One region of the Pseudoalteromonas sp. Z1A2 genome, then DNA from elsewhere that is predicted to be linked to it. Evidence: predicted binding sites of a transcription regulator. Region 1 holds the regulator's gene; the other holds the start of a gene.
What was found. The regulator MetJ, encoded in region 1, represses methionine synthesis genes. The targets are predictions, from matches to a motif close to TAGACGTCTAGACGTCTA.

Region 1 (5,494 bases):
TATAATCAAAGGTGCGTGGGAGCGGGACTTTAATAGCAACTTCAACAAAACTCATAACAACTCAACCCGTAAAATTAATGCTGTAATGTACTAAAATTACCGTAAAAAACCTACTAGCAATAGTGCTTGAGGCAGAGATTGTTCACTTTTTTGGCTAAAACATAAATAAATACTTGTGTAGGGGAACGTTGTTGGATAAAATCCGCCACCAACAAATTTGTTTTAACGACGTATGGTGCCAGACTTCGGGTTTGGAGAGCGATGCGGCCTTAACTAGAGGTTCCTATGAAAGAAGGTATTCACCCTAAGTACGAAGTAATTTCTGCAACATGTTCATGCGGAAACAAATTCGAAACTAGCTCAACTCTTTGTAAAGACATTCACTTAGACGTATGTTCTGCGTGTCACCCGTTTTACACTGGTAAGCAAAAGATTTTAGACACTGGCGGCCGTGTTGATCGCTTCAACAAGCGCTTCGGTGCACTTAGCAGCAAGAAGTAATTATTGCTGTTTAGTTAAAAAAAGCACCTTAGGGTGCTTTTTTTGTGCCTAAAATTTGCCATTTATTACCTCATTTAGCTAACTTTGGATATATCCCTCTTTGCATAACTATTTCCTATTCTTATTCTGAGTATGCATAAACCTTTACAGACAAATCGATAGATATTCTCTATATTTTAAATAGTACAATTTTTAACTAGGTTGATAAAAGTAGCTAACGTGGGCTTATCTGTTTTTAAAGTAGAGTAGTAGGCTGTTATTTAAGTTTATGGTGATACTTTATACATACATTTTTTTAATATTTCACTAGGCATAAAAGCACCTTAAAACTTACTTTTTAGGTGAATTTTTATTTATTAAATGTTTATATAATCCTGCAAAGTTACTGAAAAACCTCTTAAAATTAAAGGATATAGCATATAACAGGATAGACCTGATATTGCTTGGAATTTAAAAATAATAAGGGTATCGTACCCCAAGACTCCACCTCTCACTTTAACTTAAATTGCAGGATACCATCGCGTTATGTCTGACTTTCGTGAACAAGCACTACATTATCACTCACACCCCGTACCTGGTAAAATTAGCATTGAGCTAACAAAGCCTGCTGAAACAGTTCAAGACTTAGCCCTAGCTTATAGCCCTGGCGTTGCCGAACCTGTACGTGAAATTGCCGCAGATCCTGCAAATGCATATAAATATACCGGTAAAGGTAATATGGTTGCGGTTATCACTAATGGTACTGCAATTCTCGGACTTGGTAATTTAGGCCCGTTAGCGTCTAAACCTGTAATGGAAGGTAAAGCGTTATTGTTCAAACGTTTCGCTGGCCTTGATTCAATTGATATTGAAGTTAAGCACCGTACGACAGAAGACTTTATTAATACGGTTGCCAATATTGCCGATACATTCGGTGGTATTAACCTTGAAGATATTAAAGCACCAGAGTGTTTTGAAATTGAAAAAGCATTAATAGAGCGTTGTAGCATTCCTGTTTTTCATGATGATCAACACGGAACTGCGATTGTAACGGCTGCGGGCATGTTAAATGCGTTAGAAGTACAAGGTAAGTCAATTGAAGATGCAATTATTGTATGTTTAGGTGCAGGCGCTGCCGCTGTTGCGTGTATGGAGCTGTTGATTAAGTGCGGAGCACTGCGCGAACACATTTATATGCTTGACCGCAAAGGTGTTATTCATACCCGCCGCGATGATTTAAATGAATATAAACAGCTTTTTGCTAACAATACCGATAAGCGTACATTGCAAGATGTAATTGCAGATGCTGATGTGTTTGTAGGTGTTTCTGGCCCTAACTTATTAGCGGCTGAAGATTTAAAGCTAATGGCTGAAAAACCAGTTGTGTTTGCATGTTCAAACCCAGATCCTGAGATTGATCCTGCACTTGCGCACGGCGCACGTAACGATTTAATTATGGCAACAGGGCGCTCTGATTACCCTAATCAGGTTAACAATGTTTTATGTTTCCCGTTTATTTTCCGTGGTGCGCTTGATGTGCGTGCAAGCGCTATTAACGATGAAATGAAAATTGCTGCAGTTGAGGCTATCCGTAGTATTGCTAAAGAGCCTGTACCTGCAGAAGTTTTAAAAGCAGCAGGCGTAGATAAATTAGAGTTTGGTGCACAGTATATTATACCAAAACCAATGGACCCTCGTTTACTGCCGCGTATAGCAAGAGCTGTTGCCCTAGCTGCTGTTGAGTCAGGTGTTGCGCAAATTGATTTGCCAGAAAATTATATGCAGTAAATCTATACAGTAGAGCTATGCAATAAAATTTAGACATAAAAAAACCTCAGTAATTACTGAGGTTTTTTTGTCTTTGTAATATTTATTCTTCGTTTAAAACGGGTACTTCTAGACCCATTTCTTGCATTATTTTTTTAACTTCTTCTGGCACTTTTTCGGCGTTATCTTTACGTAAGTCATCGTCATTTGGTAAAGGTTGGCCAGTAAAAGCATGCAAAAATGCCTCACATAGCAATTCACTATTTGTAGCATGGCGAAGGTTATTGATTTGACGACGTGTACGTTCGTCAGTTAATACCTTTAATACATTTAGCGGGATCGAAACGGTGATCTTTTTAACTTGCTCTGATTTTTTACCGTGTTCTGCGTATGGGTGAATATACTCACCATTCCATTTAGCCATAAGATGTATCGTTGCCTCAGATTATTAATTTCTCACACGGTATAAAAAGCGTGTAAATATGCGTGAAATTCTATCGATTTAAAAAAGATAGTCAAATAATAGATACCGATCTATCTTAATAAGCCTATTGTGAGTGTAAAGATAAGCACACTTTTGTGAGCTAAAATGTGTTATTCGCAGAGGCTCCTTCTACTTATAGCCATCTAGAGCTTTAAAATACTTTGACTTATCAAAACGGATAACTTACTCTTTTGGACGTCTAAACATCCAAATTAATCAGGTGACGAATATGAGCGAAAAAAACAAAGCAACCATTGCTGTACGTAACGGCGTTGATGCTGATAAACATCATGGTGCGGTGGTACCGCCAATTTATTTATCGACTACTTATTCGTTTGCCGACTTTGATACTAAGCGTGAGTATGATTATGGTCGTAGCGGTAATCCTAATCGTGATATTTTAGCTGAGACGCTTGCTAAGCTTGAAGGTGGCGCTCGTGGCATAATTACGGCCACTGGTATGGCTGCCGTGCATTTAGCTACTCAGCTACTTAACAGTGACGACACGTTAGTAATTCCACATGATTGTTATGGTGGAAGCTATCGTTTATTTACATCGTTACAAAAACGCGGACTATTGAAGCTTGAAGTATTAGATTTAACAAAAGAAGAAAGCCTTCAACAAATTTTAGCAATTAAACCTAAGCTTATTTGGATAGAGACTCCAAGTAACCCAGTACTTCGTTTAACCGATATTAAAGCGGTTACCGATGTTGCTAAGCAATGCGGTGCATTGGTTGCCGCAGATAACACGTTTTTGTCTCCTGCCTTACAAAACCCTATTAAGTTTGGTGTAGATATTGTGGTGCATTCAACTACTAAATATATTAACGGGCACTCAGATGTAGTGGGCGGCGCTGTTATTGCTGCAACACAAGAGCTTGGTGATGAGCTTGCTTGGTGGGCAAATAATATCGGTATTACGGGCGCCCCTTTTGATAGTTATTTAACGCTTCGTGGTCTACGTACTTTAAATGTGCGCTTAAGGCAGCACCAAGAAAATGCGCTAGCAATAGCTAAGTACCTTGAAAGCTCCAATTTTGTAAGCCAAGTTTACTATCCAGGACTTGAGTTACATCCTCAACATGAGCTTGCTAAAGCACAACAACTTGGCTTTGGTGGCATGGTTAGTTTTGATATTAAAGGCGATATAAACGACGCTGCAGCATTTTTAACTAGTCTTAAAACGTTTAGTTTAGCTGAGTCACTAGGTGGCGTAGAGAGTTTAATTTGTCACCCCGCAACTATGACGCACGCAGGCATGGAGGCAAAGGCACGTTTAGAGGCGGGTGTGGGCGATACGCTTATTCGTATTTCGGTTGGGATTGAAGATATACACGATTTAATAGCTGACTTTGAACGAGTATTTGAACTTGTAAAACCAGGGCAAAATAAAAATGTTGGCCGTGTAGGCAAAGGTGCAGGCACTTCTGGTGGAAACGTTAAATTAAGTGTAGCCCGTCCAGCGCTTTGGTAAGTAATACCAATCCGCAATAATACCTAATCAATTTGAGGGATTAAACCGCACGATAACATCGTTAAAAATTCCTAATATAGAACAACTAAATAACGAAATTTTTGCCTTGTTATCGATACGGTTTTCTTACCTCAAAATAGACAACTTAATTAAGCGAATTGGTATAAATATGGTCAATTGTGTACATAAATTTGGTGGTTCAAGCTTAAGCTCTAGTGAGCGCTATCAAAGCGTAGCTAAAATAATTATTGGGCATACTCAGCCGGGCGACTGTGTTGTGGTATCTGCTGCAGGTAAGACTACAGATACACTTGTGTCGTTGTGGCAAAGTTATCAGCTGCAAGACACGCAAGCTGTCGCTGATATTTTACTGCAGTTAAATAACCATCAAAGCGATTTAATTGAGCAGTTATTACAAGCTGATTTAAAGCGCTGCGCACTTAGAACACTAAATACCGAGCTTAGTAATATTGCAGAACTTGCTCAAGCTGAGCAGTTGAAAGAGGCTGCGTTACTTGCGCATGGGGAACTGTGGTCAGCACGTTTACTCGCTACTTATTTACAGCAGTTAAATATTGAGGCGTGTGCTCAAGATGCCCGTAGTCTTTTTACCTTGAACGATGGTGAATTAATGCATGCGCAAAATGCGCAGCAATGTCGACAGTCAATTTTGCCTAATAAGATAAATGTTGTTACTGGGTTTATTGCCGCTGATACGAAAGGTGAGACCGTAACACTTGGACGCAACGGTAGCGATTATAGTGCAACACTACTTGCAAATTACTGTAATGCTAAGCAAGTATGTATTTGGACCGATACACAGGGAGTGTTTAGCACTGATCCTCGTAAGGTAAAAAAAGCGATTAAGTACGGCAAAATTTGTCGCGGACAAGCTAATATATTAGCTCGTTTGGGTAACCCTGTATTACATGCAAAAACACTATCGCCACTTAAAAACAGCGATATTAAGCTAGCTGTTCGTAGTAGTTTTGATGTGCAAGCAAGCCCAACAGATATAGTAAAAGAAGGTTCAGCAAAGAAAAAGCGTTTTATAACCACGCTGCAAAATGTTGATTTGTTAATGGTTGAAGGATTAAGTGAAGGTGAGGTCGCAAGCGTTAGTCAGCTTATTCAGCATAGCCTTCATCATTTTAACCATAATGGTGAAGTGTATTTAGTAGTACCGGCTGCACAAACATATCAAGTTATTAATTACTTTGCTGGTAGAGCTAATATTAGTGAGTCAAATTTAAATGGCTGTGCAATTATTGCCCCTGAGCAAGACG
Region 2 (5,494 bases), on a different contig from region 1:
ACCAGCAGGTGCTGACTCACCAAAGGTAGTCATACCTACTACTGCGCCATTTAGACCTACGTACTTGTACCAGTAGTCAGCAATACCTGCTTCTACTGCTACGCGGCGTGAAACAGATGCCGGTAATACGCTTTCTTTGTACTCTGCGCTTTGATCTTCAAAGGCATCAGTACATGGCATAGAAACAACACGTACCTTTTTACCTTGGCTGCGTAGCTCAGTTGCTGAATCTTGTGCTAGTTGCACTTCAGAACCCGTTGCAATGAAAATAATCTCAGGGTTGCCGTCACAGCTAAGGATGTAACCACCCTTTTTAACGTCTGCTAATTGCTGTGCGTCACGCGCTTGTTGCTCAAGACCTTGGCGAGTAAAGATTAGCGATGTAGGGCCGTCTTTACGCTCAATAGCTTGTTGCCATGCAATTGCCGACTCAACTTGGTCACATGGGCGCCAGTTGTATAAGTTAGGCGTTAAACGCATGCTTGCAATTTGCTCTACTGGTTGGTGAGTTGGACCATCTTCACCTAAACCGATTGAATCGTGCGTGTATACAAAAATGCTTGGTTGCTTCATTAATGCAGCCATACGTACGGCATTTTTTGCATATTCAACAAACATTAAGAACGTAGCACCGTAAGGAATAAAGCCTTTATGAAGGGCAATACCATTCATAATTGCCGACATACCAAACTCACGTACACCGTAGTAAATGTAGTTACCGCTTGCATCGTCGTGTGTTAAACCTTTAGAGCCATCCCAAATTGTTAAGTTTGAGCCTGCTAAATCGGCTGAGCCACCCATAAATTCTGGTAATAACGGACCAAATGCGTTTAATGCATTTTGCGATGCTTTACGAGACGCTGGGTTTGCAGGGTTTGCTTGTAATTGCTCAATGTACGCTTGAGATTTTTCAGCCCAATCGCCAGGCAGTTCGTTATTAATACGACGCTTATATTCAGCTGCAAGCTCTGGGTATGCTTTTGCGTATGCTGCAAATTTTTCGTCCCAGCTTGATTCAAGCTGTTGACCTTTTTCTTTGCTATCCCATTGTGCGTAAATATCATCAGGAATTTCGAACGCATCGCCAGTCCAACCTAAGAATTCGCGAGACGCTTTTATTTCGTCATCACCTAGTGGTGCACCGTGACAATCGTGGCTACCAGATTTATTAGGTGAGCCGTAACCAATAATTGTTTTACAACAAATTAGTGATGGTTTATCGGTAACACTTTTAGCTTCTGCAATTGCAGCACTTATAGCATCGCTGTCGTGGCCATCAACACCACTAATTACATGCCAACCGTATGCTTTAAAGCGAGCTGGCGTGTCATCTGTAAACCAACCTTCTACTTCACCATCGATTGAAATGCCGTTGTCATCCCAAAATGCAACAAGTTTACCCAGACCTAATGTGCCTGCAAGTGAACCAGCTTCATGAGAAATACCTTCCATAAGGCAGCCATCGCCCATAAATGCATAGGTAAAGTGATCAACAATATCGTGACCTTCACGGTTAAACTGCGCAGCTAGCGCTTTTTCAGCAATTGCCATACCTACGGCATTTGTGATCCCTTGACCTAATGGACCCGTAGTAGTTTCGATTCCTGGTGCATAGCCATATTCAGGGTGACCTGGTGTTTTAGAATGCATTTGACGGAAGTTTTTAATTTCGTCCAGTGGTAAGTCGTAACCACTTAGATGCAATAGAGAATAGATAAGCATTGAACCGTGGCCGTTTGAAAGAATAAATCTGTCACGGTCAGCCCACTCTGGATTTGTTGGGTTGTGTTTTAGATAATCGCGCCATAATACTTCTGCGATATCAGCCATGCCCATAGGGGCTCCAGGGTGACCAGATTTGGCCTTTTGTACTGCGTCCATTGACAAGACGCGAATAGCATTTGCAAGTTCTTTGCGAGATGGCATGAATTCTCCTACCTTTATGTGTATTTGCGCGGGTATTTATGTGTTTGTTTATGCACCCAAGTAACTTGGGTTTGTTTATATCGACCATTCTTACTTATTGTGGGGGCTGTGTGCAATTAAAAACCCTATAAAAGTGAGGCATTATGAATATTTTTTAAGACCAAAAAGTTATTAGTAATTTTATTTAGACGTCTAGGCGTAAAAACACTATGCAAGGTGTTTTGTTTTCGATAAAATACGCCCCTTAATTTTTTAGCGCTAATACCGACGTTTGTGAAGCGCAATATTTGTGAGCAGAAATACAATGGCAAAACATTTATTTACTTCTGAATCAGTTTCTGAAGGTCATCCGGATAAAATCGCCGATCAAATCTCTGATGCGGTACTTGATGCTATCCTAGAGCAAGACTCTCATGCCCGTGTTGCGTGCGAAACTTACGTAAAAACAGGTATGGTTATGGTTGGTGGTGAAATCACTACTAGCGCATGGGTTGATATTGAAGAAATTACACGTAAAACAGTACGTGAAATTGGCTACACGCATTCAGACATGGGTTTCGATGCAGATTCATGTGCAATTTTAAACACTATTGGTAAACAGTCTCCTGACATTAACCAAGGTGTTGACCGTACTAGCCCAGAAGAACAAGGTGCTGGCGACCAAGGTCTTATGTTTGGTTACGCATGTAACGAAACAGAAGTACTAATGCCTGCGCCAATTACTTACTCACACCGTTTAGTACAGCGCCAAGCGCAAGTACGTAAAAGCGGCGAGCTTAACTGGTTACGTCCAGATGCAAAATCTCAAGTTACTTTTGCATACGAAAATGGTAAGCCAGTAGGTATTGATGCAGTAGTACTATCTACTCAGCACAGCGAAGACATTTCGCAAAAAGATTTAGTAGAAGCGGTGATGGAGACTATCATCAAGCCGGTACTTCCTGCAGAGCTTATTACAAGCGCGACTAAATTTTTCATTAACCCAACGGGTCGCTTTGTAATTGGCGGACCAATGGGCGATTGCGGTTTAACAGGTCGTAAAATCATCGTTGATACATACGGTGGTATGGCTCGTCACGGTGGTGGTGCTTTCTCTGGTAAAGATCCATCAAAAGTTGACCGCTCAGCTGCATACGCTGCACGTTACGTTGCTAAAAACGTAGTTGCGGCTGGCCTTGCTGATAAATGTGAATTACAAGTTTCTTACGCAATCGGTGTTGCAGAGCCTACATCTATCAGCGTTGAAACGTTTGGTACAAGCAAGTTAGAAGAAAGCCGTTTAATCGAGCTTATTCGTGAACACTTTGACCTGCGCCCTTACGGCTTAATTCAAATGCTTGATTTAGAGCGCCCTATCTACCTTCCTACAGCGGCTTACGGCCACTTTGGTCGTGACGAATTCCCTTGGGAACGTACAGATAAAGCTGATGCACTTCGTGCAGCTGCTGGCCTTTAAGCTAAAAGTGTTGAAGTAAATTAAAAACGGCCCTTAATAGGGCCGTTTTTGTATCTAAAACTTATCAGTTACATTGTTTGTAGTACGTCTACAAAATAACTATAAAATCAACCTCGAATTCTTTTGTACTTTAGGTATATACTCATTTCATTATAAAAGCTTTAGGGATAGTTAAATGGCCGATAACTTTCGCGTTATATTTGCAGGACTTGCCGATAACGTTGACATAAAAACAGCGTGCGCAAACTTAGCTGCAAAATTAAAAACGTCAGATGAAAAAGTAGCTCTTTTTTTTAAAGGTAAGCCGCTGTTTGCGCCAAGCGATAAAGACAAAGCGTTAAAACAGACTAAGTTATTAGCAAGCCTAGGTATTAAAAGTAAGCTGCAAGCTGTTTCAAATGCGATTCAAAATAGCTCCCCCGCAGCTGCAAATAACAACCAACGTGATGAACGTATTTTTGATGCACTTGATTACATCACTAGCAGCTTAATACGCCTTGAAGAAAAGCTAGATGAGCTAGAGCAACGCCTTCCTGAAGCTCAATTAAATACACCAGACGAAAGTGTAGACGAATGGCAAAATGACGACCTAATGCTAGATGAGGATTTAGCTACTCCTAAAAAACGCAGTAACTTACTTTTATATTCATTGATTGCAACTGCCACCATTTTGCTAGTCGTACTGGCTGTTTTTTTAATTTTTCCCGATTTATTCTCTTTTTAAAAATGGCTAATTAGTTTAATGAGCAATAAACGCGCACAAATAAGAGCTGAAATTCGTAACACCCGTAAAAACTTGTCAAATAATCAGCAAATAATTGCTGCGCAATCGCTAAAAATGAATTTTATTCAACACTTAAAAAGCGAAAATACAACGAATTCAAAGCATATTGCCATTTATTTAAGTAACGACGGAGAACTAGACACTTCATTGTTAATTAAAGAATTATGGAACTTAAACCATGCTGTTTATCTACCTATAATACACCCATTCAATGGCGCTAATTTACTATTTCAGCGCTATGAGAAAAACTCACCCATGAGGGCAAATCGCTATGGTATCTTGGAGCCTAAGCTGAACTGCTCTCAAATATGCCCATTACCAGCGCTTGATTACCTCCTTATGCCATTAGTGGCATTTGATAAACAAGGTAATCGCCTAGGAATGGGAGGTGGGTTTTACGACCGGACATTGGCGCGTTTACACGAACAAAATTGGCAAAAACCACAACTAATTGGCCTTGCACATGAATGCCAAAAAGCTGATGCTCTACCAATCGAGTCATGGGACGTACCACTTGAAACCATTATCACCCCAGATAAAACATACTGTTGGTAACATTTAATTTTGGTTACTAACCGCATATTTCTGACATACATGAGCACAAAGCAATGACACAAGACGAATTAAAAAAAGCAGCTGCTTGGGCAGCACTCGAGTTTGTAAAAGAAAACACTATTGTAGGTGTCGGTACAGGCTCTACTGTTAATCACTTTATTGATGCCCTTGGCTCAGTAAAGGACACTATTGTAGGCGCTGTATCAAGCTCAGAAGCGTCAACTGCACGTTTGGAAGCGTTAGGTATTGAAGTGTTTGAACTTAATAACGTTGATGCTTTAGATGTATACGTTGACGGCGCTGACGAAATAAACGCTCAAAACGAAATGATTAAAGGCGGCGGCGCAGCGCTAACACGTGAAAAAATAGTAGCAGCAGTTGCAAAACAGTTTGTGTGTATTGTTGATGACACAAAGCTGGTAGATACATTGGGCGACTTCCCGCTTCCGGTAGAAGTTATTCCAATGGCGCGCAGCTACGTTGCACGAGAATTATTAAAACTTGGTGGTGACCCTGTTTATCGCCAAGGCGTAGTTACCGATAATGGTAACGTTATATTAGATGTATTTAACTTAAAAATTACCAATGCCAAACAACTTGAAACACAAATCAATTCAATTGTTGGCGTAGTTACCAACGGCCTATTTGCGATGCGAGGTGCTGATAAAGTGATTATCGGTACCAAAAATGGGCCACAAATTAAATAGGATGAGGTTATGAGTAAGGTATCGTTAGCAAAAGACAAAATTAAAATTCTCTTGCTTGAAGGTGTT

Region 2: metK (methionine adenosyltransferase) is a predicted target of MetJ. The motif match lies at 2,112-2,129, and genes of this name have one in related genera.

Annotation. Positions count from the first base shown of each region.
Region 1 is NZ_WTKX01000009.1:71,342-76,835, forward strand. It holds gene priA (primosomal protein N') at 1-55, opposite strand, end outside; gene rpmE (50S ribosomal protein L31) at 286-501, shown strand; gene GQR47_RS08460 (malic enzyme-like NAD(P)-binding protein) at 1,027-2,268, shown strand; gene metJ (met regulon transcriptional regulator MetJ) at 2,351-2,671, opposite strand; gene metB (cystathionine gamma-synthase) at 2,961-4,208, shown strand; gene metL (bifunctional aspartate kinase/homoserine dehydrogenase II) at 4,378-5,494, shown strand, end outside.
Region 2 is NZ_WTKX01000018.1:46,282-51,775, reverse strand. It holds gene tkt (transketolase) at 1-1,926, opposite strand, end outside; gene metK (methionine adenosyltransferase) at 2,231-3,382, shown strand; gene GQR47_RS13160 (hypothetical protein) at 3,558-4,106, shown strand; gene GQR47_RS13155 (5-formyltetrahydrofolate cyclo-ligase) at 4,125-4,721, shown strand; gene rpiA (ribose-5-phosphate isomerase RpiA) at 4,775-5,428, shown strand; gene serA (phosphoglycerate dehydrogenase) at 5,438-5,494, shown strand, end outside.